One region of the Eremococcus coleocola ACS-139-V-Col8 genome, then DNA from elsewhere that is predicted to be linked to it. Evidence: predicted binding sites of a transcription regulator. Region 1 holds the regulator's gene; each other region holds the start of a gene.

Region 1 (9,903 bases):
GTTCCTTCCATCGGTGACAGGACACCATGTAAAACATGGTATAGTCCATTATATTCTTGCATTCTTTCCATAGACATGACATCGCGGGCATCTTCAACCACCAGAATCTCCTTATGAGATCGACCAGGATCCTGGCAAATAGGACACGGATCTGAATCAGTAATATTGCCACAAACGCTACAATAGGTCAGCTCACGTTTCACATTGATTAAGTTCTGGGCAAACTCTAAGACATCCCGTTCTGGCATATCAAGCACATAAAAAGCTAGACGGGCAGCTGTTTTAGACCCAATACCTGGTAGCTTAGTAAAGGAATTAATTAATTTAGCAATTGGTGCTGGATACTGCATAATCCCCCTGCTTTCTAAGGTCTAAAAAGGTAAGTTTAAGCCTTGGGTAAACCGACCCATTCTTTGTTCGGTCGCTCGGTCCACTTGTCCTAAGGCGTCGTTTACTGTCGCAATGACTAAATCTTGCAACATATCAATATCATCTGGATCAACTAAATCTGCTGCAATATTTAATTCTATAATTTCTTTCTTACCATTTACTTTTACCTGTACTAATCGGTTGGTATCTTGGGCTTCAAAGACTGAAGCTTCGAGATTAGCCTGTTCGGCTTGCATTTCTTTTTGCACCTTTTGCATTTGTTTCATCATGCCTTGCATGTTTCCCATATTTGGCATACCTTTCATGGTAGTCCTCCTCTAATATGATAATTCTTCTTAATCTATAACTAATTATAACATGAAATCCCAACTAAGACTTATCCTGTTGACTTTCTTGCGTCCGTTTTTTCCGGGCTGCTTCATAAGCTTGATAATTCATCTCACTTGCTTGGTAATCCTCATAAGGGTCATACTGGAAGCTTTGCCGGTCTTCCCGCAAAGCCCGCGTATTTTCTTTTTTATTCTTAGCCAGTAAGCGACCAAAATAAGACCGTTGTAAATACCAGTCCTCACTAGAATCCATCTCCATTTGGCGACCCCGCCTTCTTAAGTCATAATTAACCCAGGCAAATACCCCGATGGCAATCACTAAAAATACATAGATCATTGGTCGTCACCTCCTGCTTTTAATCATAAATAATATTAATATTGTCTTCCCCAAAAATATCGATAGCTTTTTGAACCGACGCGGGTAGTGGCGCAGCTGGTTCTGGTTTAGCCTGGTCTTTTACTTCACTGGCTGTTTCAGCAATCGATTCTTGACTACTAGATCCTTGATCATTTTGGTCTAACTGCAAATGATCTTGTCCAGACAAGTCACTGTCTTGCGCTGACTTAGCTTCTTGATTTACTTGAAGGGCTTGATCAGTATAAACATCCGTCCACGACGTAATTTGAGCAACCGAACTCGTCGCACTGGTAGGCATCTCATATTCAATGGTTAATTTTTGATCCTTATAAGGACTTAAATCCACTTGTTTATCCTTAGCACTAGCTAAGATTGTCGTATAATTTCGCCGCGTGGTCGGCCAATCTGCTTGCTTAATAAAGACTAAATCTAAAGTCATCTGCAAGGTTTGTTGGATTCCCGCCCGTAATTGACCAGCTAAATGAGCATTATGTTGCAATAAACCACTATTTTCTTCATTTTCAACACTAATCAAGACCGCGTGGTCATTGGCCGCTAAAGGTTTTGAATTTAAAAGTGGAACCCGATCCTGAGGAGACAAATCTTGAATAATTTGATTCCATTGCTCTTTAATCGCCTCAATGGCTTCCCGGGTCGCTTGATTTAAAACCCCGTAGATTGAATAAAGATCTAAGTGATACTGACTTTGTCTCGTTCTAGGTCTTGGGCGCGGCCGCAGCTTACTAGGCTGAGATACATTTTCCTGAGCTGCTAACTTGTTTTCATTGATTGGATTAACCCGGACTTCTAACTTAGCCCTTAAATCTTTAATCAAGTCTGCTTGGTCGTTCACCACCTGACGTAAGTGGGAAAACTCAGCCTGGAGACTATCAAAAGCTTGTTGAAAGTCACTAGGAATGCTGGTCTCTCCGGTAGAAATACTAGCGGTTTGAGGCTGACCATAGGCTAATTCGACGGTCATCACCTGTAAAAAAATATCCGCTTGGGTTGAGAACCGCATTTGTTGTTGGGCCTGATTTAATTGGTCAATCACCCGGTAATAATAGTCTACAGGAATTGTATCCTTAATTAACTTAAGTTCATCGGCTTTCAAAAGTGTTTGATTGGTCTTGGTATGGAGACTCAAGAGCATATCCCGAGCAAAAACAACCAATTCTTCAATAAAACGATTGGCTTGCTTACCTTGAGCCAATTGTTGATCTAAAAGCTCTAAAGCATGTTGAGCTTGCTGGCTATAAACGGCCATTAAATATTTAACAAATTCTTGCTGGTCCATTGATCCTGAAACCTGCAAGGCATTCTCCACAGAAACTTGATCTCGGTTATAAGATAGGGCCTGGTCTAAGAGACTGAGACTGTCCCGCATACCCCCTCTAGCAGCCCGAGCAATAATTTCTAAGGCCTCTTGGTCATAGGCAATCTTGTCGGTATCGAGAATATAAGCCATCCGGTCAATCAAGTCTTTGTCCGCAATCCGATGAAAATCAAAGCGTTGAGTCCGTGATATAATCGTTGCCGGGATTTTATGCGGTTCAGTTGTCGCCAGAATGAATAAGACATTTGCTGGGGGTTCTTCCAAGGTCTTTAGTAAGGCATTAAAGGCCCCGGTTGTTAACATATGGACTTCATCAATGATATAGACCTTGTATTTTGCTTGACTGGCTGCATAGCGGACATTATCTCTTAAGTCGCGAATTTCTTCGACCCCATTATTAGACGCCGCATCAATTTCAATAATATCTGACATTTGACCTTCATTAATTAACCGACAGGCTTCACACTCATTACAAGGGTTACCATTTTGAGGATTTTGACAGTTAACCGCCTTGGCCAAGATCTTAGCCGCTGAAGTTTTCCCTGTTCCACGCGGCCCCGTAAACAGATAAGCATGACTTAACTGCTGATTCATGACCGCATTTTTTAGGGTTTGTTGGATGACATTTTGGCCAATCAGTTCGTCAAAGGTTTGCGGCCGCCAAACCCGATATAAGGCTTGATAACTCATGATAACTCCTTCCAATATAAGCTATGATAAATAGACTTGATCCAAAATAATAATAGTTTAATTATACCAAATTAGGCACTTAGAATCTTACTTTCAAGCTAAGAAATTGATCAATTCGGTGGATAAAAAAGCTACCATTACTTCTCAATTAGACAATAGCGTGTACTATTTTTATTATAAATTATTTTAGTAAAAAGCAACACTAGAAATCTTAATAATAAGAAAGGGAGCTGGACTTTTAGTCCAACCCCCACTTAATAAACAAATAAAGGCACATGGCTTTGTTACTTATAGCTGCTACCTTCCGGTCCTGACTCGATTCGTAACGCCACCATTGCCGTTCCTTATTATACAAGAAAATTTTTTTGTTGGCAAGTCATGGTTTCCGAGAGCCCTTTCACGTCAGTCAGCCTCTATTTAAGCCTTAAACTAGCATTCTTTGTGCACAAGTGAATACTTATGCACAGGTTTGCCTAGACTTATGCACAGGTTTACTCTTTATGTTCAGTTTGTCTGGCCTTGGACATTTTTTTACGTTGGCGCAAGTCTTTAAAAAATTGGGATAATTTATGACTACATTCCTGCTCTAACACACCTTGAATAACTTGGGCTCGGTGGTTAAAGCGGTCTTCTTCTAACAGATTCATTAAAGTACCTGCACAGCCTGCCTTTAAATCACTGGCGCCATAAATCACTTCTTTAATTCGGCAATTCATCAAGGCCCCAGCACACATAGGGCAAGGTTCTAAGGTTACATATAAACTAGCCTCTTCAAGTCGCCAATGGCCCAATTGCTGATTAGCTGTCTCAATCGCCATTAACTCAGCATGACCCAAGGCACGTTCTTGACTTTCCCTAACATTATGACCGCGGCCAACGATTTGACCTTGATAAACCAGCACCGCGCCAATAGGCACTTCATCAAGTACCAAAGCCTTATCTGCTTCTTTTAGTGCCTCTTGCATCCATGTCTCATGGTGAATTCGGTCGGCTTCTAGTAACTGATCAACATGAATCATAAGCAACCCCCTTTCAATTTAAGATAAAAAGAGTGAGACCAAGAGAGCGGCAACAAGCCTAACCCTTTAAATCTCACCCATGTTAGTTAAAACATACTATTTAAAGTAATCTGCGACCTTATCTGATACTTGATTACCAGCTGCTTTAGCTCGGTCAATAAAATCACTTAAAGAATCTACCGCAGCGTCTTTAGCATCCGTAGCAGAATCGGACAACTTCACTAGGGTAGTAATTTCGGCATCCGATAATTTATCTACCGCATTTACTAAAGCTGGCGATCCATTTAATTTGTTACGAATAAAATATTTTGCTTTTTCACGGTTAAGCGCCCCTTCAACTTTTTCACGGGCAGATTCATCAAGATACAAGTATAGGGCAGCCCCTGCAATCACAACAGTGGCACCTAGAAAAATACCAACTAATTGATATGAACGTTTACTCATAATTTCTCACTCCTTTTCTTTATTATAGCATAGCTTCCGACCCCTAGGCGAACCAGAAGCATTTTACTGGGACACTCGGGGCAAAGCGACTAAGTGCCTCAGTAGTTGAGCGAAGCGACTTAGTGGTCAATAAAAAAAGAGCGGGCATTTCACCCACTCTTATGACTAAATTATTTTGATCGGTTATTAATATTGATTTCGCCTTGGCGGCCACCAATGGTAATGGCATCCCCCAGTTCAATTTCACCTTTTAATAACATTTCACTTAATGAATCTTCAATTTGTTTTTGGATAGCACGACGGATTGGACGAGCACCATATTCTGGGTCAAAACCAGCTTCAGCAATAATATCTACTGCAGTATCAGTAATACGTGCACCAATTTCCATATCACTCAAGCGAGCAATGACTTCTTTGGTTTGTAACTTAACGATTTGACGAATTTCTTCCTTGTTCAAGGCATGGAAGACAATAATTTCGTCAATCCGGTTAATAAATTCTGGTCTAAATCCACGTTTCACTTCTTCCATAATCCGACTTTGCATTGCTTTATGATCTTGTGATACATCTGAAACTCCAAAGCCAACTGACTTATCATCTCTTAGAGCGGTTGCTCCCATATTAGATGTCATAATAATAATCGTATTTCTAAAGTCCACCTTGCGACCCTTACCATCCGTAAGATGACCGTCATCAAACACTTGCAAGAGAATATTAAAGACATCGGGATGGGCTTTCTCTACTTCGTCTAACAAGATAACAGAATAAGGTTTTTGACGAACTTGTTCAGTTAATTGACCCGCTTCATCATAACCAACATATCCTGGAGGGGCTCCCACTAACCGAGACACGGTATGTTTCTCCATGTACTCAGACATATCAACCCGAATCATATTATCTTGAGAACCAAACATAGCGGAAGCTAAGGCTTTGGCTAATTCGGTCTTACCGACCCCGGTTGGACCTAGGAATAAGAAGGAGCCGATAGGGCGGTTTGGATTTTTCAATCCGGAGTAGGCCCGACGGATGGCCCGTGAAACAGAAGATACGGCTTCTTCTTGCCCAATCACTCGTTCGTGTAATTCTTCTTCTAGATGTACAAGACGTTTAGATTCTGTCATCTTCATTTGTTGAACTGGAATACCTGTCGCAAGAGCTAAAACTTCTGCGACATCATCCGCAGTAACTACTTGACGATTATCTTTATCATCACTAGCATCTTTTTCAGCGGCAGCTTCTAACTGGGTTTCAATGTTTTGTTCTTCTTGACGAATGCTAGCAGCCCGCTCAAAATCACGGTCTAGGATGGCAGATTCTTTCTGTTTAGAAAGCTCAGCCAATTGCTTTTCAAGGGCCTTGTATGAAGATTCGGCCACAGAATTATCAATCCGGACCTTAGCGGCGGCTTCATCAATTAAATCAATGGCTTTATCAGGTAAGCGGCGTTCAGATTGGTAACGCACAGATAATTTAACCGCAGCTTGGAGGGCATCATCCGAAATACTAACATGATGGTGGTCTTCGTAACGTTCTTTTAAACCAGCAATAATTTGCAGACTTTCATCCACACTTGGTTCATCAATTTGAACCTTAGAGAAACGACGTTCTAAGGCAGCATCCTTTTCGATGTATTTTTGATATTCATTGAGAGTAGTTGCACCTACCACTTGAATTTCACCCCGGGCTAAGGCTGGTTTTAAGATGTTCGATGCATCGATAGCACCTTCAGCCCCACCGGCTCCGATTAAGGTATGGAGTTCATCAATGAAAAGAATGACATTACTGTCTTCATTTAATTCATCGATAATTTTCTTCATCCGTTCTTCAAATTCGCCCCGATACTTGGTACCAGCCACGAGCGAAGCAATATCTAGCATAACGAGACGTTTCTTAGCAATATCTTGAGGCACTTGGCCACCCACCATGCGTTCAGCTAAACCTTCCGCAATGGCAGTCTTACCAACACCTGGCTCGCCCACAAGAACAGGATTATTCTTAGTCCGACGACTAATAATTTGAACCATCCGTTTAATTTCAGTATCACGGCCCACAACCGGATCTAGCTTATCTTGGCGAGCCAATTCCGTTAAATCACGTGACACAGCGTCTAAGGTTGGGGTTTTACTTTGAGCTTCGGCCTTTTCTTGTTGACGGCGATGGCTGTTGACTGAACGACGGTCTGTCTTATCTAAACCAATCATGTTGTAGGTTTTCTTACGTAAATCATTTAAATCAATGCCTAAGTTCTTTAAGAGGACTGTTGCATAAATTTCTTCCTTCAACATACCTAAAAGTAAGTGTTCAGTCCCAACTTTAGGAGCCCCTAAACGTTTTGCATCATTGGAGGCATTCATAATAATTTTCTTGGCCCGTGGAGAATAAGGAATCACAATTTCCCCTTGCATTCTCGGCACGGCCGTTTGTCCTTGGATAATTTCTAGTTCACGGACTAAGGCATCATAAGTTGCCCCTTGTTCCCGTAAAACTTTACCAGCAATGCCATCCTCTTCTCGGGCTAGCCCCAAGAGGATATGCTCTGTTCCAACCGCTTGGTGGCGTAATAGATAAGCCTGCTCAGCGGCAAAAATCATGGCTTGTCTGGCAGATTCTGTAAATAATTCTTCAAACATATTCTTCACCTCTTATTGATAGGTATATTTTAATTCTTCTAAAACGTGTTTCAAAAAATAGGCTCTGACTTCTTGTTCCTGTTGCGTAACGGGTTGTAATGTAGCCTTGTCTAGGAGGGTCAAAACCAAGCGTCCTTCTCTAGAGGTCAGGATTTCTTGCTTGATTAGCGTTTCAATCATATTCTCAGCCTTACGGTGACTAATCCGATCTCCGACTAATTCAATCATACGATTTAATTGGGCCACATCATCGCTTAATTGAATTTTGAGGATACGGATATAACCGCCACCTCCCCGTTTACTTTCAACCACATAGCCATGCTCTTGGGTAAAGCGCGTATTAATGACGTAATTAATCTGCGAAGGAACACAATCAAAATGTTCCGCAATATCACTGCGCTTAATCTCAAGCTCTTTTTGATTCTTCAAAAATTCTTTTAAATACAACTCAATAATATCGGACATATTCCGACTCATAAGCACCCTCCTTACTAACATTGACTATCTTTGACCATTATATCAAACCCTAACTTAATTACAAGTCTTGTGCTTAATTTTTCGACCATTATTCGTGAAATTATTAATAAATTTTCACTCTCTCTAAGCTATACTTAAAGGTTCATGTAAGCATTCTCTTTATTGTTATACTTGGTTTTATTGTTTTGAAATTATTTCGAAAACGGTTTATTTTCTCGGAAATCCTGACATAATTATAGTGAAAATTTTCTTATAATGTGCTATGCTTCAATTATCAAAATTTTTAGGAGGCGTTTTTTTTTATGCATAAATTTTTAAAAGTGTCATTATCATGTGTGGCAGCCTTATCAATGGCTTCTGCTAGCATGGTAGTCGTACAACCTGGTCTATTTGGAACTAGTATTGTTGCTGCTCAAGAAGGACCAGTTACCTTATACCAAAAATATGGTGCCCCTCATGGTGACAAATCATTTGCTTCTGCTGTTGTAGCAGTTCAAGGTGATAAAATTGTTGCCGTTGACATTGACGAATATCAATTTGTTGAAGGTGACGGCTGGACTGCTGTTCCTAATGCAGATGGCGAATTTGGTAAAGCTTTTCCAGAAGGCCAAACTTTAATTTCTAAAGATGCTAACTCTGATAAATATTCAGAATTAATGGCCGAAAAAGCTCAAGCCACTCAAAAATTATCTGATAACAAACAAGCGATCTATGACTTTGTTAAAGGTAAAAGCATCGATGAATTACAAGCAACTGTTGATGAATTAGCTGGTTTAGGCGAAGACGGCAACGTCTCTGACGTTGTATCTGGTTCTACTTTAGCTGATACAGGCGGTTACATCCAATTAATTATGGATACCGTTAAAGAAGGCCGTTCATATGAAGGCGCTGAAGGATCAGATATCACCCTTAAACAAGGTTTAGCAGCTGCTCATGGCGACAAATCATTCGCTCAAGTAACTGTTGCAATGGCTGGTGACACAATTGTAGGTTCATTCATCGACGAATTCCAATTCGTTGAAGGTGATGGCTGGACTGGCGTACCAAACTCTGACGGTGAATTTGGTAAAGCTTATCCAGAAGGCCAAACTTTAATTTCTAAAATTGATAACAGCGAACAATACTCTAAATTGATGACTGAAAAAGCTCAATCTACTGTAGCTTATGCTGACAACCACAAAGCAATCGCTGACGCTGTTAAAGGTAAAACTGTTGAAGAAGCTAAAGCTTTAGCTGAAGAAGTTAAAGGCCTAGGTGAAGACGGTAACGTATCTGATATCGTCTCAGGCGCAACCCTAGCCGATACCGGCAACTACATCCAAGCAATTGTGGATGTTGCAAGTAAGTAATGCCAAGGCAAACGTAGGTGAGCCGTGGTTCATTAAAAAGACCTCCTCAAAATTGAGGAGGTCTTTTAGCTTTAGCGAGTTACAGACTCAGTTCCAAGGCAAATGCAGGTTAGCCGTGGTTCCTTGTTAAAACCCTGTTGGGAAAGTCTCTCAATAGAGTCTTTTTATTTTGCTTTACTAACATTATATGAAACGCAGTGAGCTACACGTGCATCAAAATTTACTTATCTCTCTGCTCCAACCTTTTGGGGTCACCATAAGCTTCTTGAAAGGATATTTTTTTAAAGTATTAATTTATCAACCTAATAAATATACTAAAAAGATTAAATCCTATATCATATCTAACTCATAAGATTTTTTAAAATTATAACAATTAATTGATATAACTATATATATTAGTCGTACTTATAATGCCTATCCAAAATTATTATAATAATTATTATTGATACGGAAAAAATAGCATATTATAATATATTCGATCCTAGCGATCATATCCTTAAATGAAAGTAGGTCTTTGCTTTGAATAATGATACATGTCACTCTATCGATTTTGCTTTACTCAGAACAAAAATACTACAAGAATATGGTTCTCTAAGTCAATTTTCTCGCGACACAGATATCAATTATAAGACACTCTATAATATTTTACATCAGAAGCATCTACCTAATCATCACATTGTTACCCGTATAAGTGAAATTCTTGATTTCGATGAAGAAACCTATATTGCAGTCTTTGCACCATACATTCTCAATCGACGAAGTCCTTATCCTAGATTACAAATAATTCCTCTCCCAAAAAAAGATAAAGAAGACTGATTAATATAAGCCAACCAAGTCCCAGCCCACCCCGCTGGCCAACTCGGTTGGCTTTTCAATTTATC
Region 2 (9,903 bases), on a different contig from region 1:
GGCCCGGGATTATTTTGAAAATTTTGCCCAAAGCCACAGTCATGGAAAATATATCTTAGTTGGCCACTCAAAAGGTGGCAATCTTGCCCTCTTTGCAGCGGTCTTCTCCAAACAATATTATCAAGACCGTATCCAATCCATTTATTGTTTAGATAGTCCCGGTTTACAAGCTATTATTTTAAAGAGCCAAGCTTATAAGCGGGTACGCCGCAAAATCAAACGCATTGTCCCAGAAGACTCCTTAGTTGGTTATATGCTTTTTCATGACTGTCATCCCACCATTATAAAAAGTCATCAACGAGGGTTTTCCCAACACGATTGTAAACTTTGGCGGGTTCAAGACCAAGCCTTTATCCCTTGTCCAAAAAATTCACGGTTAAGTCAGATAATGGACCAAGCCTTAAAAATTTGGGTTGATCAAGTTCCGAATGAAGATCTAGATTTTTTTGTTGAACACCTCTTCCAACTACTCGACCAAATGAAATATACCACCCTCAATGATCTGGAAAAAGAAAAGTCTATCCGTGATTTTCTCCATAAATTAAGAGGAGTGTTTGGTAAATCTGACCCAGAAACCCGCCGCAAATTAGAAGGTATCACGGGGCAACTCCTCAAAGCTTGGCACCAAAGTAGTCACCAATGGAATCTTGCTGCCTACCAAACCTGGAAAAGTAATCTAGCTTGGGACTTGTCAAAATCTAATTTAGAAGAGTTCTTTGCCCAATTTAATTTTCTGCAAAAATAAGCCAAACAGAAAAGGACTGAACTTTTTTCGTTCAGTCCTTTCCTGTTTGATTTGGCTTTTTATATTTAATCCACTTAAAACCGTTTAGACCGCTTTGCAAGCGGTGGATTTAAAATTTCAGACCAAATCACTGCCTGTTGGATATTAGCAACCTGTTTTTTCCGTTTAACCGCCACCGGCTTAACCGGACTTTTTGCACTCAGCTGTGGCTTTTTTTCCAACTGCTTAAGCTCACGCTTGGCCTTATGAACCTTTTGTGACACCTTTATCTTGAGGTCTTGGTCTAGGAGGTCATCCACTTGAGCCATTAAATCCTTGGATTCCGCTAAATCCAAATCTAATAACTGATCAACCTCTTTAAAAAGTGCATCCCGATGTTTTGCCTTAATATCATTTAAAGCAGGGGCTAGATTTGTTTTGGCTTTTTTTTGACTAAGATTAATTAACTCTTGTCTTAACGTCTGTTTGGGTGAACGTGACGCAGCCACTTGGCGTTTATACTCCTCTTGTAAAGCATCTAACTGGACATTTGCTTGATCGATCAAGTCTTTAAATCTGTCAAAAAGCATTCCTCTCACCTACTCTTGGATTTGTTGGGTACTGTCAGAATCAGTATCCGTTCCATTTTCAGCAATTGCTTCCCGCATCTTTGTATCAGATTGAATATTCTTAAGGTTATAATAATCCATCACACCTAAGTTTCCTGCCCGGAAAGCCTCTGCTAAGGCAAGCGGCACTTCAGATTCGGCTTCAACGACCCTAGCCCGCATCCGTTGGACTTCGGCAATCATTTCTTGTTCTTCAGCCACTGCAAAAGCCCGACGTTCTTCTGCTTTAGCTTGAGCTACATTCTTATCAGCCACCGCTTGGTCTGCTTGTAATTTAGCCCCAATATTCCGGCCGACATCAACATCCGCAATATCGATGGATAGGATTTCAAAGGCTGTACCAGAGTCTAAGCCTTTACGCAAGATAGTTTGGGAAATTGAATCGGGATTTTCTAAAACAACCGAATGAGTTTCGGCCGAACCAACCGTGGTAACAATACCTTCACCAACCCGGGCAATAATTGTTTCTTCACCTGCCCCACCGACTAATCGTTCGATGTTAGCACGAACCGTTACTTTAGCCTTGGCCTTTACTTCGATCCCATTACGAGCCACCCCAGCAATAATTGGGGTTTCAATCACCTTAGGGTTTACCGATACTTGGACGGCCTCAAAAACATTCCGTCCTGCCAAATCAATGGCTGCTGCTTGTTCAAATTCTAGGTCAATATTTGCACGTTGCGCCGCAATTAATGAATCGACAACTTGGTTAATGTTCCCACCGGCTAGGTAATGAGCTTCTAACTGGTTGGTATTTAGACTCAAGCCTGCCTTGGTGGCTTTAATCAAGGGTTGAACAATTATGGCTGGTGAAACACGCCGGATCCGCATCCCAATCAAATCACCAATTCCTATCTTTACACCAGAGAAAAAGGCGGTAATCCACAAGCCTACAGGCACAAAGTGGAAAAATAAAATCAATAAAAATAAGATAAGGACTAAAACGACAGCTAACCCAATATTAATATCCATCTTCTACTTCCTTCCTTACATAAATCTGCGCACCAGAAACTTTGACCACTCGAACCCACTCGCCTGCGCGAATTAAATCTTCTTGACTAATGGCCTGACGAAAATCCCCAGAGAAATCTACCCGCCCGACGGGACGAAGATCATTAAGAACCCGACCACGAGCTCCTATCAAATTACTTAAATCATCGTGACTGGAATAACCAGATTTTTGGTTCAAGCTCAGGTTTAAAACTAAGCTGCCCGCCATGACTGGTTCCTTACCACCCCTTAAGTAAGCGTAGATAAGAAAACCAGCAAAGATTAAAGCAAGCACCATTAGGGTCAAAAAGTATTCAAGGGTCAACAGCGATTGGTATAATCCAAAGCCAGCTAAAATTAAGCCTGCAAAGCCGAGGAGGCCGGCTGTAGGTGTGAATAATTCTAAGACAAGGACAAAAATCCCAGCGACAAAAAATAAATAATCACTCCAGCCATTCTGCCAAACTTCAAAAAATACGGCAAAACTAACTAGGGATAAAATACCAAAAAGCCATGAGGGGCGAATAAAAATTGCGGTTACCACAAGTAATATTCCGAGAAAGAAAAAAAATAACATAGGTCTCTCCTCTCAAGTACTTTTAGACAATTTATTTTATCGGTTGCATTTGCGCTTCACGATAAGCCACATCATTTTTAATCAAGGTATACAAGGTAGAAGTAATTGGTACGGCGAAAAGCATTCCCACAATTCCAAATAAACCACCGCCAACTGTGACAGCCACTAATATCCATAAGGCAGGTAGACCTAGTTTACCGCCAACTACTTTTGGATAAATAATATTACCCTCGATTTGTTGTAACACTATAATGAAAACCAGAAAGGCTAAGCCCTGTAAAGGAGACTGAACTGAGATTAAGAGAAAACCAACTATCCCAGAAATATAGGCACCTAGAACAGGAATCACCGCTGTCACACCCGTTAAGGCTCCAATCATACTTGGATAGGGAAAACGGAAAATCATCATCCCAATTGATACTAGCGACCCAATAATGAGGGCTTCAATTAATTGTCCTCCGATAAAACCTGTAAAAGACCGGTTGGCTACGTCTAAGACATAATGGAGACGACGACACCAGGTTGCTGGTAGGTAAGCTTGGCCTAAGCGCTTAAATTGTTCAGCCAACTTCTCTTTAGAAAGGAGAATATAAATAGCTAACATAAGAGCTAAGATTCCATTCACGATTCCACTTAAAGTCGTAGTAATCGTCGCTAAAGTCCCGCCAATGAGATTTTGTGAAAGATTATTTAAGAATCCTACCAAACGGCCCGTAATATTTTGAATGTCAAAATTTTCGGCGGCTTGTGCCAAGGGTGGGAAGAAATCCTCATGGTCGACAATAAAACTTTGAACTTGGTTGACCAACTTAGGAATCGCATTGACGATTTCTAAGACGACCGACACTAATTGCGGAATCACCAGATTTAGGACAAAAACCAAAACAAGCAGCACGGTAATAATCGCCAAGAATAAGGAGACCGGACGCCGGGTCTTTTTAACCCATTTTGCATCCGATTCTGTAAAATAAATTTTCTCAATTTGCTTCATAATAATATTTAAAATAAAGGCCAGGACCCCACCAATAAAAATTGGTTTGAGGACACTCAAAGCAGTACGGAAAAAAGCAAGAATTACTTGATGGTTAAGTAAAATTAAGATAATAAAAGCAATAAAAATAATATATTTAATTAATAGTCGGTCGAGCCGATCATCTTTTTTCATAAGGCAACTCCCTTCAAAAATATTATAACATCAAAGTTATCATAAGCTCCAGCAAGAACATCAATTTTTCATTTATTTTCCCTTTAAACAAAAAGCAGAGCCCAGCTTCTAGTTTTTCTTAGAGAAAAAACTAGGCTTAGCTCTGCTAATTCAATTAGACCGATTAAAGGGTCGGATTTAATACTTGGGTGTCAAAGGTCAAGTGATCATCCACATAGTCAACCTGAATGGTTGAGTTCGGCATCACTTTACCAGCAATAATTTCTTTGGCCAAAGGCGTTTCCAACTGTTTGGTGATAAAGCGTTGGAGTGGCCGTGCACCATACAAAGGATCGTAACCAGAATCCGCCAACCATTCAACTGCTTGGTCAGTCAAATCTAAGTGAATATCTTGTGCTTGAAGACGGCTTTGGAGTAAAGCCACCATTTTCAAGACAATCTTAGACATATTAGCCCGGGTTAATGGTGAGAACATAACAATGTCGTCAATCCGGTTCAAGAATTCTGGCTTAAATTGTTGTCGTAAGACTTGTTTTACTTGTTGGGTAGTTTGGTCTTCGATATGACCTTGGTCATCCACCCCTTCTAAGAGGAGATGAGACCCAACATTAGACGTCATAATCACGACGGTATTCTTGAAATCAACTGTCCGCCCCATTGAATCGGTCAAACGACCATCATCCAAGACTTGCAAGAGAATATTGAAGACATCTGGATGGGCTTTTTCAATTTCATCTAACAAAACAATGGTATATGGATTACGACGGACCGCTTCAGTTAATTGGCCGCCCTCTTCGTGACCAATGTATCCTGGAGGGGCTCCGACTAAACGAGACACGGTATGTTTTTCCATGTATTCGGACATATCAATCCGAATCATATGGTCTTCAGAGTCAAAGAGTTGTTGGGCTAAGGCTTTAGCCAATTCAGTTTTACCGACTCCAGTTGGACCTAAGAATAGGAAGGAACCAATTGGTTTAGAAGGATCCTGGATACCAGCCCTTGACCGTAAGACAGCTTCAGTGACCCGTTCGATGGCTTGGTCTTGGCCAATCACGCGTTGAGCTAACACCTTATCTAAGTTCAATAACTTAGTCCGTTCACCTTCGACTAATTTAGAAACCGGAATACCCGTCAAACGACCGACCACTTTAGCAATTTCTTCATCAGTCACAGATTCTTGGGTTAGCTTATGGTCATTTTCTTGTTCTGCTTCATTTAAGGCTTTAAGTTCTTTTTCCAATTGCGGAATCATACCATGCCGGAGTTGAGCTGCTTTTTCTAAATCGTAATTTGATTCAGCTTCTTCTAAATCATGGCGAGCTTGGTCTAATTCTTGACGTTTATTGCGGAGAGCATTGATGGATTCCTTTTCAGTTTCCCAACGCATCTTCAATTGATTGGCTTGTTCTCTTAAGTCAGCTAATTCTTCTTGGAGAATTTCCAAACGCCGTTTTGAAGCATCATCCTCTTCTTTTTTGAGGGCTGCTTCTTCAATTTCTAAGGTCATCAAGCGTCGATTAACTTGGTCCATTTCCAAAGGTACAGAATTTAATTCCATCCGGATAGTAGCACATGCTTCATCAACCAAGTCAATAGCCTTATCAGGTAAAAACCGGTCGGTAATATAACGATTAGACAAAGTTGCGGCTGCCACTAGAGCCCCATCATGGATATTTACCCCATGGTGGATTTCAAACCGTTCTTTTAAGCCCCGCAAAATCGTAATGGTCGCTTCCACATCTGGTTCTTTAACCAAAACTTTTTGGAAACGACGTTCCAAGGCTTTGTCTTTTTCAAAGTTTTGCCGATATTCATCCAAGGTCGTCGCCCCAATACAGTGGAGTTCACCCCGGGCAAGCATTGGTTTTAATAAGTTGCCCGCATCCATAGATCCTTCCGTTTTACCTGCCCCGACAATGGTATGGATTTCATCAATAAAGAGCAAGATTTGGCCTTCTGATTTTTGGACTTCTTTAAGAACTGCTTTCAAACGTTCTTCAAATTCACCCCGGTATTTAGCCCCGGCAATCAAGGCCCCCATATCTAGGGAGTAAATTTCTTTATCTTTTAAGTTATCAGGGACATCCTTACGGACAATCCGTTGGGCTAGACCTTCAACAATGGCCGTTTTACCCACCCCAGGTTCCCCGATGAGGACTGGGTTATTTTTGGTTTTACGGGTTAAAATCCGGATGACATCACGAATTTCTTCCTCGCGCCCAATGATTGGGTCCATTTTATTATTTTTTACCGCTTCATTAAGATTTACGGCATATTGTGACAAAGCTTCATAAGTTTCTTCAGCATTTTGTTGAGTCACGTGATCGCCTCCTCTAATTTCATCAATCTTAGCCTTTAAGTCAGCTTCCTTTAAGTCTTGTTGGGTCAAAAACTCAGTGAGCGGATTATGCTTTTGTTTCATTAAAGCTAAGAGGACCATTTCTGTGGCAATAAACTTATCCCCATTGTCCTCAGCTAATTGACCCGCATCCGCGATTAATTGATTCATCCGTGGACTAATGGCTTGGCCATAATTCACATTGGATCCGGAAACTTCCGCAATTTTATCAATTTCATTCTCAACCAGACGCTTAAAGGCCTCGGTATCAATATTTAATTCATCATATAAGTGTTTCGCAAAATGGTCTGCCTGTAAGAAAACCAACCATAAATGCGGTAAATCAATTTCTTGGTGATGACGACGCATCGCAATTTGTTGGGCTTCGCCAATGGCTTGTTGCATGGTCGTAGTCATTTTATCAATCATCATGTCACAACCTTTCTCGTAACTTTGATATTGGTCAAATAAAGTCAAACTTTTTCTTCTAAAAAAATTGCTAAAAGCTTATTTATAACTTTTAACAATTCTTAGTATATACCTTTAGTCAAAAAAGGTCAAATGTTTTTATGGTTTTGGTCAAACTTTTCTCCATCAGTTAATTGAGAGGCCTGGTCATCATATAAGTCTAAGAAGAAATCAAAGGATAAGGATTGTAATTTAATTCCTTCTAGCTGATTAACAAAGCTAGGTAACTCTTGTTTTATTTCTTCTATAAAGCTTAAGAGACTGGATAAATCTATCTTTATCTGTGACGTACGAGTTAAATAGATATCTTCTACATACTCTAGGAGTCGGCGACGATCTGCTAACATCAGTTGGGGAAAGCCAGTTCGAATATCCGTCGCAATATGACTTTGGGCTACTTCGATAAGTAAAAGTAATTGGCAATGCCCGACTGGCGCCGGGCTCAGATGGTTTAAATTAATGGTATGGGTTAGTAATTGAGCGCGAGACACCTCACCCCTCCTCACTTTGAAAATCTATAAATTGATAACGTTGGCGAATTAAGTCAACCGTGTGGGTCCAAATTTCTTTTTTATCATCTTTATAAAGGTAAGCCTGACCTAAAAAGATTGCTGCTTTATATACTTCTTTATAGTCTACTTGATGGGCCTTGCCAACTTGAGGGTCAAAATATAAGTAATTTGCAAAAGGTTTTTTGACATTCATTTTAATGAATTCCTCGGTTAGATTATATTCAACAAAATGATCCTTGCAGCCGTGCCAGAAATAAAGTGGCATATCTTTTAGATTGTCTTTATGCAATGACAAGTCTAAGGCAAAAAATTCTTGGTAAAGACCCAAGGCTTTCAAGAGTCTATTTTCGTCGTGTAATAAGGTTTCGGCATTCAACTGACTATCATCTTGATTCATCCGGATTAAATGACGGGCTAATTTTAAGAGTTGGGGTGAACCCATTAAGACTGCAGCCGATTTTATTCCAAAATTTTGGCTAAGGAGCATACAAGAAGTAATCCCTCCCATTGAAATCCCTGCAACCGCCACATAGTCATCCTTAATTAAGTTCTGGTCACGGTAGGCTGCGACTAATAACGGAAATTCTTTGACATTCGCCAAAATGGTTTCAATAAATTCTTGGTTATCAAAGGGAAGGTCTTCTTGACGGCGCAGGCCATGATGAAGACAATCTGGTATTAGCACCCGGTAGCCTTGTTTGGCTAACTCAAAACCAGCAGCCGCACACTCTTCACGGCAGGAAGTCCAACCATGATAGAAGACCACTAAGGGTCGCGCTTGGTCTATCCCCTCTTGGGCAACAAACTCTAAGAGGGGTATCGATGCAACTTTTTTTTCAATAATTTCAACTGACATGGTCGACTTCTCCCTATTCACAGATTTACTTTAATATAGTAAAAAAATTTTACAAAGTCCAACAATTCGCTATAATAAAGTGTAGTAGAAAGGGGTAGCTGCATGCAACAACACCTAATTGCCATCGATTTAGATGGCACCACCTTAAACGACCAATCCCAATTAAGTGAAAAAACGATTGAAACCCTACGCAAATTAGACCAATTAGGTCATTTAGTTTGTATTGTAACCGGTCGACCTTACCGGAATAGTCGTGATATATACCGCCAAATCGGCTTAGATAATCCCATTGTAAATTTTAACGGTGCTTATTGCCATTATCCTAGTCGACCAGCTTGGCTAGGCGGATATCATTATGAATTGGATAAAGAAATTGCCTTTGATTTGCTAACCAAACAGGATGAGTTAGGAATTGACATGATCTTGGCTGAAGGAAAAGAACAACTTTATTCTTCCAACCTAAATATTCCAGACAGTCCCTTTTTCCCAAAGGATTCCAATCTTATTGCTAGCCTGAACCGTAAATCCCTTTTAGATAATCCGACTGCCCTTACTATTCTTTGTGCTGAAAGTAATATGAAGGTCATTGAAGACAGAATTATTGCTCATTATGGGGATAGTGTTTCCGTTAGAACTTGGGGTGGAGTTTTACCTTTACTAGAAGTCATTCATGCAGGAATCTATAAGAACCGCGGCGTCCAAGCCATTGCCGATTTTTATCATATTCCTCTCCAAAATATCTTGGCTTTTGGAGACGAAAATAATGATTTAGAAATGCTCCAATATGCCGGTTTAGGGGTAGCCATGAAGAATGCTGTGCCAGAAGTTTTAGCTGTGGCAGATGCCGTGACCGATTATACCAATGACCAAGATGGCTTAGCCTTATTCTTGGAAGAATATTTTAATCTGAAATAATCATTTAATAAAAAATAATTAAAGCTTGGCTAATTGTAGGCCAAGCTTTTTTATTATCGACTTATAAAAATCGTCTCAAAGATGAAGGAAATTTGAGCGGAAGGTTAAGAATATTCTATGGTTTTCGCTAGAATGGGTGGATTGTATTCGGTGAATCCAGCGATGGACTTGAGATCATGCGTTCACCGATTTTGCCAGAAACTCTAGATTATTCCCACCCCAAAAACTAAATATATCAAAAAGCACGAATAAAAAATGAAGGGAGCTGGGCTTTTTGCCCGCTCCCCGAATTGTTATAAATTAGGATTCGTAAAATTTCCGGCTGTCTGTCATACCGGCTTTCATTTTATCCATTCTTTCTTGTTGCTGCCGGGTTAAGAAATGACCATTAACCCGGATTGATTTAATAATATTGACGAAGGCCTTGGGATCGACTTCTTCCACGGCCATTTCTAAGTCGAAGAGTTCATACCGGTTAATCACAACCATTAAAACCTTTCGTGTCGAATTAGAATAACCCCCGTAGGCATCCAAAATAGTAATTCCCCGATGAAGATTGGCATAAATTGACTGAACCACTGGATTAACCTCACTGGTAACGATAAAAACAGTTAAACGTTCTTCATTCGTATGGATGATATTAATCATATAAGAAGTAACGAACATAGAAATTAGAGTAAATAGGGCTAACTCTAGCGAATAAATGGCCGCTGAAAAGCCAATAAT
Region 3 (9,903 bases), on a different contig from region 1:
TTATCGGTCATGGTCGGGGGTCCTGAAGACCAATACGAAAAGGTCCAACCCATTTTAGCTGCTTTTGCTAAACAAGTTCAATATTTTGGATCCGCAGGCAGTGGTCAACATACTAAAATGGCCAATCAAATAATGGTAGCAGCCACGATGTTAGGTTTGAGTGAGGCCTTAGTTTATGCAGACCAAGCCCATTTGGAACTTGAACAAGTAATTGACGCATTGAGCGGTGGGGCCGCTGCTAATTTCTCACTCGCTAATTATGGCCCCCGAATTCTTGCTGAAGATTATTCACCAGGTTTTTTTGTAAAGCACTTTGTTAAAGACCTCAAAATTGTCCTAGAAGAAGCGGAAAAATTAGAATTAGAATTACCAATGACCCATTTAGCTAGTCTTCTCTACCAAAAGTTGAGTCAAGCAGGCTATCAGGATGCAGGAACTCAGGCTATAATCAAATTATGGTGGAAGTAAAGTCGTCAGGAAGGAAGTTTTCATGTCTCGTTCAGCCTTAAGTCACATTATTAAACGTTTAGAAATCATGCAACTTAGTGAAAGTGATGAACTACGTCGCTTTGAAGTAGATGATCAAGAAAAGTGCACGGTAAGGTGGCAGGCGCAGACTGGTTTATTTATTTTACATGATCTAGATAGAGATGCTTATTACTATTTTGATAATTTGGACCTAGTTGCAATTGAAATTTATGAATTGTTAGGCTAAGGATGCTCAGCATTCTAGGCGATCATTTGATTGTTTTTTTCCATTCCCACAGCCAGCGCTTGAAGGGTTTCTTTAAGAGATTAGATTTCTATTAAAGTCTGGCTTTACCTTCATAAAATGATGGAAGGTCTGGGGATGGATTTTTTGTATGTTAGGTTAATTTCAACGGCTGCAGAGTCAAGTCACCATGAAGACGATTGTATCAGAATACAAGTTGGCTTATTTTATGGTATAATTCAGCTAATATAAGGAAGGGAGCCTCTATGAAAGCATTATTTAAACCAACCTGGTATGTTAATACAATATATGATATTTCTGCCCAACAATTACAAGCCCATCAAATAAAAGGAATGTTGATTGATTTAGATAATACGATTCTCCCTTGGAATATTTTAGAAGCCAATGAGGCCTTGATTAACTGGGCTCAGAAAATGAAAGAAGCAGGCATTGAAATTTATATCATCTCTAATAATTCCTTTAACCGGGTTGCGCGGGTGGCAGATCCTTTACAATTACGGTTTGCTGCTTCGGCTTTGAAACCATTTCGACGTAAATTTACTCGTGCCATCGAAGATTTAAGGATTGACCGAGAAAATCTTGTGATGGTAGGGGATCAGATTATGACAGACATCGTGGGGGCCAATCGTAACCAATTGAAAAGCATTCTTGTAAAGCCTTTGGTTAACCATGATAATATTTATACGCTTTTGAATCGCCAATTGGAACGCATCGCCATGAAAATGGTGGGAATCGATCGTAATCAAGACTGGGGGAAAACACTTGACTAAAGACATTCAAAATAAAGAAGAAGCATATCAGTGTATTGGTTGTGGTGCCTATATTCAAACAGATCATCCTGAATTACCTGGTTATACACCCCAATCCGCGTATGAAAAGGGATTAACCAAGGGTGAATTCTATTGCCAACGTTGCTTCCGTTTACGTCATTATAATGAAATTCAGAATTTTGATGTGTCTGAATATTTCTTCTTGGAACAACTTGATAAGATTGGTCAAGATGAGGAAGCTTTTGTCTTTCATTTGGTCGATATTTTTGATTTGGAAGGATCCTTATTGACCGGGCTGAATCGCTTCACTGGCAATAAGCCCTTTATTTTAGTGGCAAATAAAATTGATCTATTGCCTAAATCAGTTAAACTAGGTCGGATTCAATCATGGTTAACCCAACGCTTCCATGCCCTTGACCTCTACCCTCAAGATGTAATTCTTTTATCAGCTAAAAAAGGGGCTAGCTTAGATCAATTAATCGAAGTCATTCAAGACAAGATTCAAAACCATAATATTTATACTGTAGGAGTAACCAATGTGGGTAAATCATCCGTGATCAATCATGTGTTAAAAGATCTGGGTGAGGCAGATAATTTGATTACCACTTCAGCCATGCCGGGGACGACCCTTGAATTCATCGAATTACCTTTAACCGAAGATCACGCTTTAATTGATACACCAGGGATTATTCGTAGTCAACAAATCACCCATTATTTAGACCGTGAGGGAATAAAAGTTGTCTTGCCAGATAAAATGATAAAACCTCGGTCTTTCCAATTAGACAGCGGTCAAACCATCTTTTTCGCAGGATTAGGACGACTGGATTTTGAGCGAGGAGACAAAACAAGCTTCACTTTCTATGTCTCCAATAATTTGCTCTTACATCGAACTAAAACAGAGAAGGCGGACCAACTATTGGCAGACCATCAAGGACAATTATTGAGTCCGCCTCAGGCTAAGGACCAGTTACCTGCATTTAAAACATATCATATTCAACTACAAGCTAATCAAGATTTAGCAATAGCGGGCCTAGGTTGGGTTACCGTCAACCAAGCAGTTTCACTATCCTTGCAATTACCACAGGGTGTGACCTATGCAGTGCGTCCAGCCATGATTTAAGAAAGGAAGAACCATGACACTTAATAAGAATCAGATCAAATATTTACGCAAAATGTCCCATACCCAGAAATCTCTATTTCAAATGGGGAAAAATGGTTTAACGCCAACCTTTATGGGACAAATCGATTCTGCCCTCGAACGGCGAGAATTAGTTAAATTTAATCTATTACAAAATAGTGATGAAAGTTTAGAAGAGGCTGCCCATGCAATTGCAAGTGAGTTAGATGCTGTTGTCGTCCAAACAATTGGTTCAACAGCTATCTTATTCCGGCAGTCGTCACAAGTGAAATATCAAATTCTCTCACAAAAGGTAAAGGCATTATAGAAAGTGGTGGGAAACCCATGAAAACACAAGCAGTGACGCAGGATAAGTTGGCTGAATCACTGGATGATTTTTTAGGTGCCATTACGATGACCCAGTTGCAAGCTGGTACAGGTAAAGAAAAACGGCAACGGATTGGAATATTAGGGGGAACCTTCAATCCGCCTCATATAGGCCACCTACTTATGGCGGAACAAGTAGGAAACCAATTAGACTTGGATGAAGTATGGTTTATGCCTACAGCTAAACCGCCTCATGCACCAGGGAAGACCACTATTGCTTCCCAACACCGGTTAAAAATGCTGCAATTAGCGATAAAGGATAATCCTCGCTTTAAAATTCAACCGTATGAAATAAACCGGGGAGGCAAAAATTTTACAGTTGATACTATGGCTTATTTTGTTGAAGAGTATCCGGAATGTGATTTTTATTTTATAATTGGCGCAGATTCAGCCAATGATTTATCAACTTGGCGCCAGATTGACCGCTTAGTTTCCTTGGTTCAATTTGTAGGGGTAAGACGTCCGGGTCAAGCGCCTTATAATAATCAATATCCTATTTTGTGGGTGGATTCACCTATGGTTGATTTATCATCCACAGAAATTCGGCTCCGGGTTTATTTGGAACAGTCAATTAAGTATCAAGTACCAGACCTGGTTGCTGAATATATTTATGAACATAAGTTGTATACGATGGAATAGGAGCTTAAAATGAAATTTCCCGAGTATTCAGAAAGATTAACTAATATTAGTCGAGACCAGCTTCTGACTCAATTGAAAGATCAAGTCTCAGAAAAAAGATATAAGCATGTTTTAGGAGTAGAAGAGGCGGCTTTGGAATTAGCTGAGGCAAACCAAGTTGATCTAGCTGAAGCATCACTCGCAGCTTTACTCCATGATTTTGCTAAAGATATGGACCCCGAAACGATGATGGGCTTAGCCTTGATTTATACTGGGAATGAACGCTTGAAAGAAGGTTCCCCCGCTATTTGGCATGGTCCAGCGGCTGCTCAAATTGGTCGTGATCGCTTTGGTATTACCAATCCATCGATTTTAAAAGCGGTGGCAGTTCATACTATCGCGAGTCCAGAAATGGATTCGCTAGCTAAAGTATTATATACAGCAGATTATATTGAAGCAGGCCGCGATTTTAAGGGGGTTGCAACTGCCCGTAAATTAGCCAAGAAAGATTTGGATCAAGCCTGTTTGTATCAAATGGCAGAGACAATTGCCCATTTAGCTCAAGAACGTAAAGCAATTTATTATGAAAGTCTGGATGCCTATAACGCATGGTGCCAGAAATTAAATTCTTAGGAGGTATTATGAAAGAAGTATTAGATAAAGTTCAAGTTATTGTAAAAGCTGCTGATGATCGGTTGGCTACAGATATTGAAGTTCTGGATGTTAAGGAGTTAACGCCGATTGCTGATTATTTTGTGATTATGTCAGCCAAAAATGAAAGACAGTTAGATGCAATTGTGCAGGCTATTACAGAAGCAGCAGAAGACCATAAAATCGAAATTAAGGATGTCGAAGGGAAGCGCTCAGGACGTTGGATTCTGATTGACTTATTCGATGTGATTGTTCATGTCTTCTATTATGAAGAACGTGGCCATTATAATTTAGAAAATATCTGGAAAGATGCTCCAGTTTTAGATATCCATGAATGGTTGGCATAGCCATGTCATTTGCCCAGATTGCGCATATTTACGACCAAGTAAATAATTTAGCAGCTTACCAGGAGTGGATAGATTTTACTAAGCAACAAGTTCCCACTCCCCCTAAGCGGGCCCTCGATTTAGCCTGTGGTACAGGCTATTTTTCATTTTTATGGGCCAAATCCTGTCAAGCATTAATTGGAATCGATCTTGATCCTGCTATGGTTAAGATGGCTGAGAAAAAACTAGGGCAAGGTGAGTCACCTCTTGAATTTAAGGTCGAGGATATGACGGACCTAACTTTTGCTGATCAGACTTTTGATTGTATTACCTGTTATTTGGACTCTTTATGTTTTCTGCCTAACCTTGATCAAGTTCAAGCTTGTTTTGCCGAAGTATATCGGGTGCTAGAGCCAGGTGGTACCTTCCTCTTTGATGTCTGGACCCAAGATTTTTTACTCGATTTCTTTGATGATTTCATTAATGTTGAAAGCTTTGATGAAGGTCATCTTATTTGGCAAAGTCAAGTCGACTTTGACCAAGTTCAGGTGACTCATGATTTAACCGTCTATGAAGGCCAAGGCAATTCCTATCAGAGAAGTCAAACTAGCTTACAGGAGCGGACCTATCCACTGGATGATTATTTGGCAGCCCTTTTAGCCGTTGGTTTTAATATAGATAAAATCTCTGTTTGGCCAGACTTTCAAGATAGTCAACCGCAGTCTGATACTAGTCGCTGGGTCTTTGTCGTGCATAAATAGGAGGTAGCTATGGATGCTTTTGGAATTATTGCTGAATATAATCCCTTTCATTTAGGACACGATTATCAGATGAAGCAATTTAAAGAATCCCTTGATAATCAAGCGATTTTGCTGGTTTTAATGAGTGGCAACAGTGTCCAAAGAGGAGAGTTTGCGGCCTATGATAAATGGTCGCGTGCCCAAATGGCTTTAGCTGCAGGGGCAGACCTGGTTATTGAAGCCCCCGTCTTAATGAACCTCCAAGCAGCCGACCAGTTTGCTCAGGTGGGAGTTAATTTATTAGATTTATTAGCCTGTGCTAGCTTTGGCTTTGGTACAGAAAAGGCATCCCTAAGCGATCTTGAAAATCATCTTACTTGGCGTCACCAGAATCAGCTTGATCTGGATCAGGCAGTCCAAAAGCAATTGAAGCAAGGGTTATCTTATGCAGCTGCCTATCAAGAGGCAATTCATACTTTGGGATCCCAAAGCGCTTTTGATCCAAGCCTACCTAACCATCTCTTGGCGCTTCAATATATTCAAGCCAATCAAAGCTTAAGTCGGCCTATGGTAATCCAGGTTTTAAAGCGCTTGGTAAAACAAGATAAGCAACGCCTGATGTCAGGGAGTCAAATTCGTTCCTTTTTAGCAGGCGGGGGCAATCCTCAGTGCATACCCTTGCCTAAGAAAAGTCAAGAATTGGTTCAGGATCAAGCCTTGGTTACCTGGGAAGACTATTTCCACCTGTTAAAATATCGCCTTTTGACCCACAGTCCAGAAAGTCTTAGTCAAATCTTTGGGGTAAGAGAAGGTTTAGAATATAGCCTATTGGCTAAGATTGAAGCTAGTCAAAGCTTTGACGACTTTATCAGCCTGCTCACCTCAAAACGCTGGACCAGAGCTTCACTGCAGCGGATATGTTTAGCAATCTTATTAAATATATCTTGGCAGGAATTTGAAGCTTACCGGGCCAAGTTCTGGCAAGCACCTTGCCTACGGTGTTTAGCCGTGTCTGGACTAGGGCAGACTTACTTACGGCAATTAGATCAGAGTAAAATAAAGGTTTTTGCTAATTTAAAACAAGACTATATAAATTATGGCTTGAATCTCAGAGTGGATAAAGTTTTTTCAATGAATGATAAGGTTTCAGACCAGATCAAAGGACGCTTTCCACTAGGAATAAAAAAATGAGGGAAGTACTTTGCTTTAGGTGTATAACATGGTAGTATTAGTAATATGTAATAGTTTTCTTCAAGTAAAATATTATTGACTTGTTGAATAAAATCTCATATAATATTATTTGTTGTCTTAGAGGTGAAACGATGAAATGGACCATTAAAGAAATCAGAGAGTATCCAGAAGATATCATGCCATTTGATTGTCATTTGGATATTAAGACCTCATTATTGAAACGACATTCTGATATTCTAGATGTTGATTCAGTGAATGCGGTAGGTTACTTAACAGATTTGAATCATGAGATTATCTTAAACGGTAATATTGTAGCAAATCTGTCACTACCATCCTCGAGAACTTTAAGACCTGTCTCTGTTCAGTTACAGGTCCCCATTAATGAACGTTATGTCTATCCTGGACATGAGGGTAAAGTAGATGATTATGATGCGACAACGATTGTCATTGAGAACGATGAAATTGATCTTGATGCGGCTGTTATTGATTTAATCCTATTGAATATACCCTTACGTGTCATTGGCCAAGATGAAACGGACGATACATTACCCCAAGGTAATGATTGGGATGTTTTAACTGAAGAGCAATACACTATGCAAAAGCAAGCGCAAGCCCAAGACCAAGTCGATCCAAGACTGGCCAAGCTTAAAGACTTGTTAAACGACCAAGATAATTGATATCAGAATTAGGAGGTGGACCCCCATGGCAGTACCAAAACGTAAAACATCAAAAGCTAAAAAACGCTCAAGACGTGGTGGAAAAGGTTTATCAGTACCAAATGTATCATTTGATCCAACAACTGGTGAATACCGTATGAGCCATCGTGTTGATGCTAACGGTAACTACAATGGCCGTCAAGTCATTGAAAAATAATTGAAATATTAAAACCTGGACTATTATGGTAGTCTAGGTTTTTTATTACTTTAAATGATGTCTATATGGGCAGTAGACGCCGTTATTAAGCAATTAATTATCTATGTTTATATCGGGTCTAGGTTAGAAAAAGCTGGAAGCAGATATCTTGACCTTTTTTGACCTATAAGTTATACTCAGTTTTGTAATAAAGTATAGGAGGTTACTATTATGAATTTAGTACCAACAGTGATTGAAAATACGTCTCGTGGCGAACGTGCTTATGATATTTATTCTCGTTTATTGAAAGACCGGATTATTATGTTAAGTGGTGAAGTAAATGATGCCATGGCTAATTCGGTGATTGCTCAATTATTATTCTTAGATGCTCAAGATCCAGATAAAGATATTTATCTTTATATTAACTCACCCGGCGGTTCTGTTACAGCGGGTATGGCCATGTATGATACCATGCAATTTATCAATGCTGATGTCCAAACAATCGTTATCGGGATGGCAGCATCAATGGGCTCAGTCTTATTAGCGGCAGGGACTAAGGGTAAACGTTGGGCCTTACCAAATGCTGAGGTTATGATCCATCAACCATTAGGTGGTGCACAAGGTCAAGCGACTGAAATTGAAATTGCCGCCAAGCATATTCTCTTAACCCGTGACCGTTTAAATAAAATTTTATCGGATGCGACAGGACAAGATCTTGAAGTCATTCAGAAGGATACTGATCGTGATAACTTTATGACTGCTCAACAAGCCTTAGATTATGGTTTGATTGACGGAATTATGGAAAATGCTAAGAAGTTAAAAGAAAAGAAATAAGAATTATTTGCGGACTAGGTAAATTTACCTAGTCTTTTTTGTACAAATTTTTTCACTTATTGGGGGGAGAAGCCTGAGAATAATTGGCCATTATAGACAAGTAATATATAGTATTAACTTTAATAAATTTTAAGTTCAAAACCAGATGTAATTTGCTATGAATAAATTAAATTTAAATTAATGGACAACATATGTCCAATTAAAATAAAGTTATGAAGGGTAAAGCTTTTTAATTGCTTTTTGCTAGTATAAATGGTAGTATAAAAAATGTGATATAGGGCCTAGTCCTCCCAATCACTTGTCAAATTTCACTTGATAATTATTTGGACAGAAATTGACCAAGGGGGAATTTTGATGGATGTCTATTCAATCATTCAATCACTTGTTCCTGAACTTGATCAGTTGTTACCGGCTCGTTTAGAATTGATGCGATATTTATCGGTCATGGATAACCGAGTTGGGCGGCAAAGTTTGGCCCAAGCCTTAAATTTATCTGAGCGGACCATGCGGTCGCTCATTAATGTACTACGAGGTCAAAATATTGTTGATGTTGAACGAAATGGAGTTCAATTAACTGATTTTGGGCAGAAAACCCTAGCTCAAATTGAAAAAGTCTTAGAGACTGATACCAGTTTATCCTTGTCTTATTACGAAACAGCATTAAAACAACATTTTAATTTAAAAGATTGTATTGTGCTTCCGGGTGACAGTCTTCGTCAAGAAAGTGTCTATGAAGCAATGAGTCATGCTGTGCAAGACTTATTAGCCCAGCTATTACATGAGGGAGATAATGTGATTGCGGTGACTGGTGGATATACCTTAGCCCATGTAGGACGGTATTTTCTACCGCACTATCGGAAAGGGCGAAAGATAACCTTTGTGCCAACTAGAGGTGGTTTTGGGGGGGATTTCTCCATTCAATCCTCTACAGTGGGTGGCCTAATGGCGCGACAATCACAAGCCGACTATATTCCATTTTTTATTCCTGAATCCTTAACTGCAGAAACAAGTCGTTTATTAATGGAAGAACCCTCAGTTAAGGAAGCTATCGAAATAAGTAAAAAAGCGGATTGTCTTCTATTAAGTGTTGGAACAGCAGATGTGATGGGACAGCGTCGTAACATTACTCCAGATCAGCGACGTAAAATTAGTCAAGAAGCGGCCGTAGGTGAAGCCTTTGGTGTTTTCTTTGACAAAGAGGGGCGCGAAGTCATTCGCTATCCGCGAATTGGACTTCAAATAGAGGATCTTGCTAATATTCCCAATATAATTACGATTGTTGGGGGGCGGGCGAAAGCCCAAGCTATAGCAGCCTTTTATAAAACTGTGCCACATCCAGGTATTTTATTCTGTGATGAAGCACTTGCTAAACAGGTTTTAAATGGTTAAACGCCATTAAACAAAAATCCTTAAGGAGGAATTTATTTATGTCAGTAAAAGTAGCGATTAATGGTTTTGGTCGTATCGGTCGTTTGGCCTTACGTCGTATCCAAGATGTTGAAGGTATTGATGTTGTTGCTATCAACGACTTAACAGATGCTGCTCAATTAGTTCATTTGTTCAAATATGATACTACTCAAGGTCGTTTCCAAGGCGAAGTTGAGTTAAAAGAAGATGGTTTAGTTGTCAATGGTGACGAAATCAAAGTCTTCTCTAACCCTAATCCAAATGAATTACCATGGGG

Evidence for each region. Region 1 encodes CtsR, which represses protease genes until heat stress. Its sites were predicted from a motif close to TTGGTCAAAAAAGGTCAAANA; they were not measured.
Region 2: the regulator CtsR is predicted to act here: its motif matches at 6,886-6,906, upstream of clpB (ATP-dependent chaperone ClpB).
Region 3: the regulator CtsR is predicted to act here: its motif matches at 7,552-7,572, upstream of clpP (ATP-dependent Clp endopeptidase proteolytic subunit ClpP).

What each region holds. Positions count from the first base shown of each region.
Region 1 covers NZ_AENN01000017.1:193,704-203,606, forward strand. The annotation lists gene recR (recombination mediator RecR) at 1-350, opposite strand, end outside; gene HMPREF9257_RS07695 (YbaB/EbfC family nucleoid-associated protein) at 372-686, opposite strand; gene HMPREF9257_RS07700 (hypothetical protein) at 760-1,056, opposite strand; gene dnaX (DNA polymerase III subunit gamma/tau) at 1,076-3,103, opposite strand; RNA gene ffs (signal recognition particle sRNA small type) at 3,356-3,450, opposite strand; gene tadA (tRNA adenosine(34) deaminase TadA) at 3,595-4,122, opposite strand; gene HMPREF9257_RS07715 (hypothetical protein) at 4,219-4,566, opposite strand; gene HMPREF9257_RS07720 (ATP-dependent Clp protease ATP-binding subunit) at 4,737-7,196, opposite strand; gene HMPREF9257_RS07725 (CtsR family transcriptional regulator) at 7,209-7,673, opposite strand; gene HMPREF9257_RS07730 (hypothetical protein) at 7,976-9,022, shown strand; gene nrdG (anaerobic ribonucleoside-triphosphate reductase activating protein) at 9,903-9,903, opposite strand, start outside.
Region 2 covers NZ_AENN01000016.1:80,873-90,775, forward strand. The annotation lists gene HMPREF9257_RS06530 (Mbeg1-like protein) at 1-745, shown strand, start outside; gene HMPREF9257_RS06535 (hypothetical protein) at 820-1,314, opposite strand; gene floA (flotillin-like protein FloA) at 1,324-2,325, opposite strand; gene HMPREF9257_RS06545 (NfeD family protein) at 2,315-2,920, opposite strand; gene HMPREF9257_RS06550 (AI-2E family transporter) at 2,952-4,085, opposite strand; gene clpB (ATP-dependent chaperone ClpB) at 4,249-6,858, opposite strand; gene HMPREF9257_RS06560 (hypothetical protein) at 6,984-7,385, opposite strand; gene HMPREF9257_RS06565 (alpha/beta fold hydrolase) at 7,387-8,262, opposite strand; gene HMPREF9257_RS06570 (Cof-type HAD-IIB family hydrolase) at 8,365-9,177, shown strand; gene HMPREF9257_RS06575 (YitT family protein) at 9,478-9,903, opposite strand, start outside.
Region 3 covers NZ_AENN01000015.1:248,884-258,786, reverse strand. The annotation lists gene HMPREF9257_RS04960 (NAD(P)-dependent oxidoreductase) at 1-468, shown strand, start outside; gene HMPREF9257_RS04955 (DUF1797 family protein) at 491-715, shown strand; gene HMPREF9257_RS04950 (YqeG family HAD IIIA-type phosphatase) at 979-1,503, shown strand; gene yqeH (ribosome biogenesis GTPase YqeH) at 1,496-2,623, shown strand; gene HMPREF9257_RS04940 (YhbY family RNA-binding protein) at 2,637-2,948, shown strand; gene HMPREF9257_RS04935 (nicotinate-nucleotide adenylyltransferase) at 3,035-3,646, shown strand; gene yqeK (bis(5'-nucleosyl)-tetraphosphatase (symmetrical) YqeK) at 3,656-4,258, shown strand; gene rsfS (ribosome silencing factor) at 4,267-4,623, shown strand; gene HMPREF9257_RS04920 (class I SAM-dependent methyltransferase) at 4,626-5,363, shown strand; gene HMPREF9257_RS04915 (nucleotidyltransferase family protein) at 5,373-6,533, shown strand; gene HMPREF9257_RS04910 (YceD family protein) at 6,665-7,210, shown strand; gene rpmF (50S ribosomal protein L32) at 7,236-7,406, shown strand; gene clpP (ATP-dependent Clp endopeptidase proteolytic subunit ClpP) at 7,617-8,219, shown strand; gene HMPREF9257_RS04895 (sugar-binding transcriptional regulator) at 8,574-9,608, shown strand; gene gap (type I glyceraldehyde-3-phosphate dehydrogenase) at 9,647-9,903, shown strand, end outside.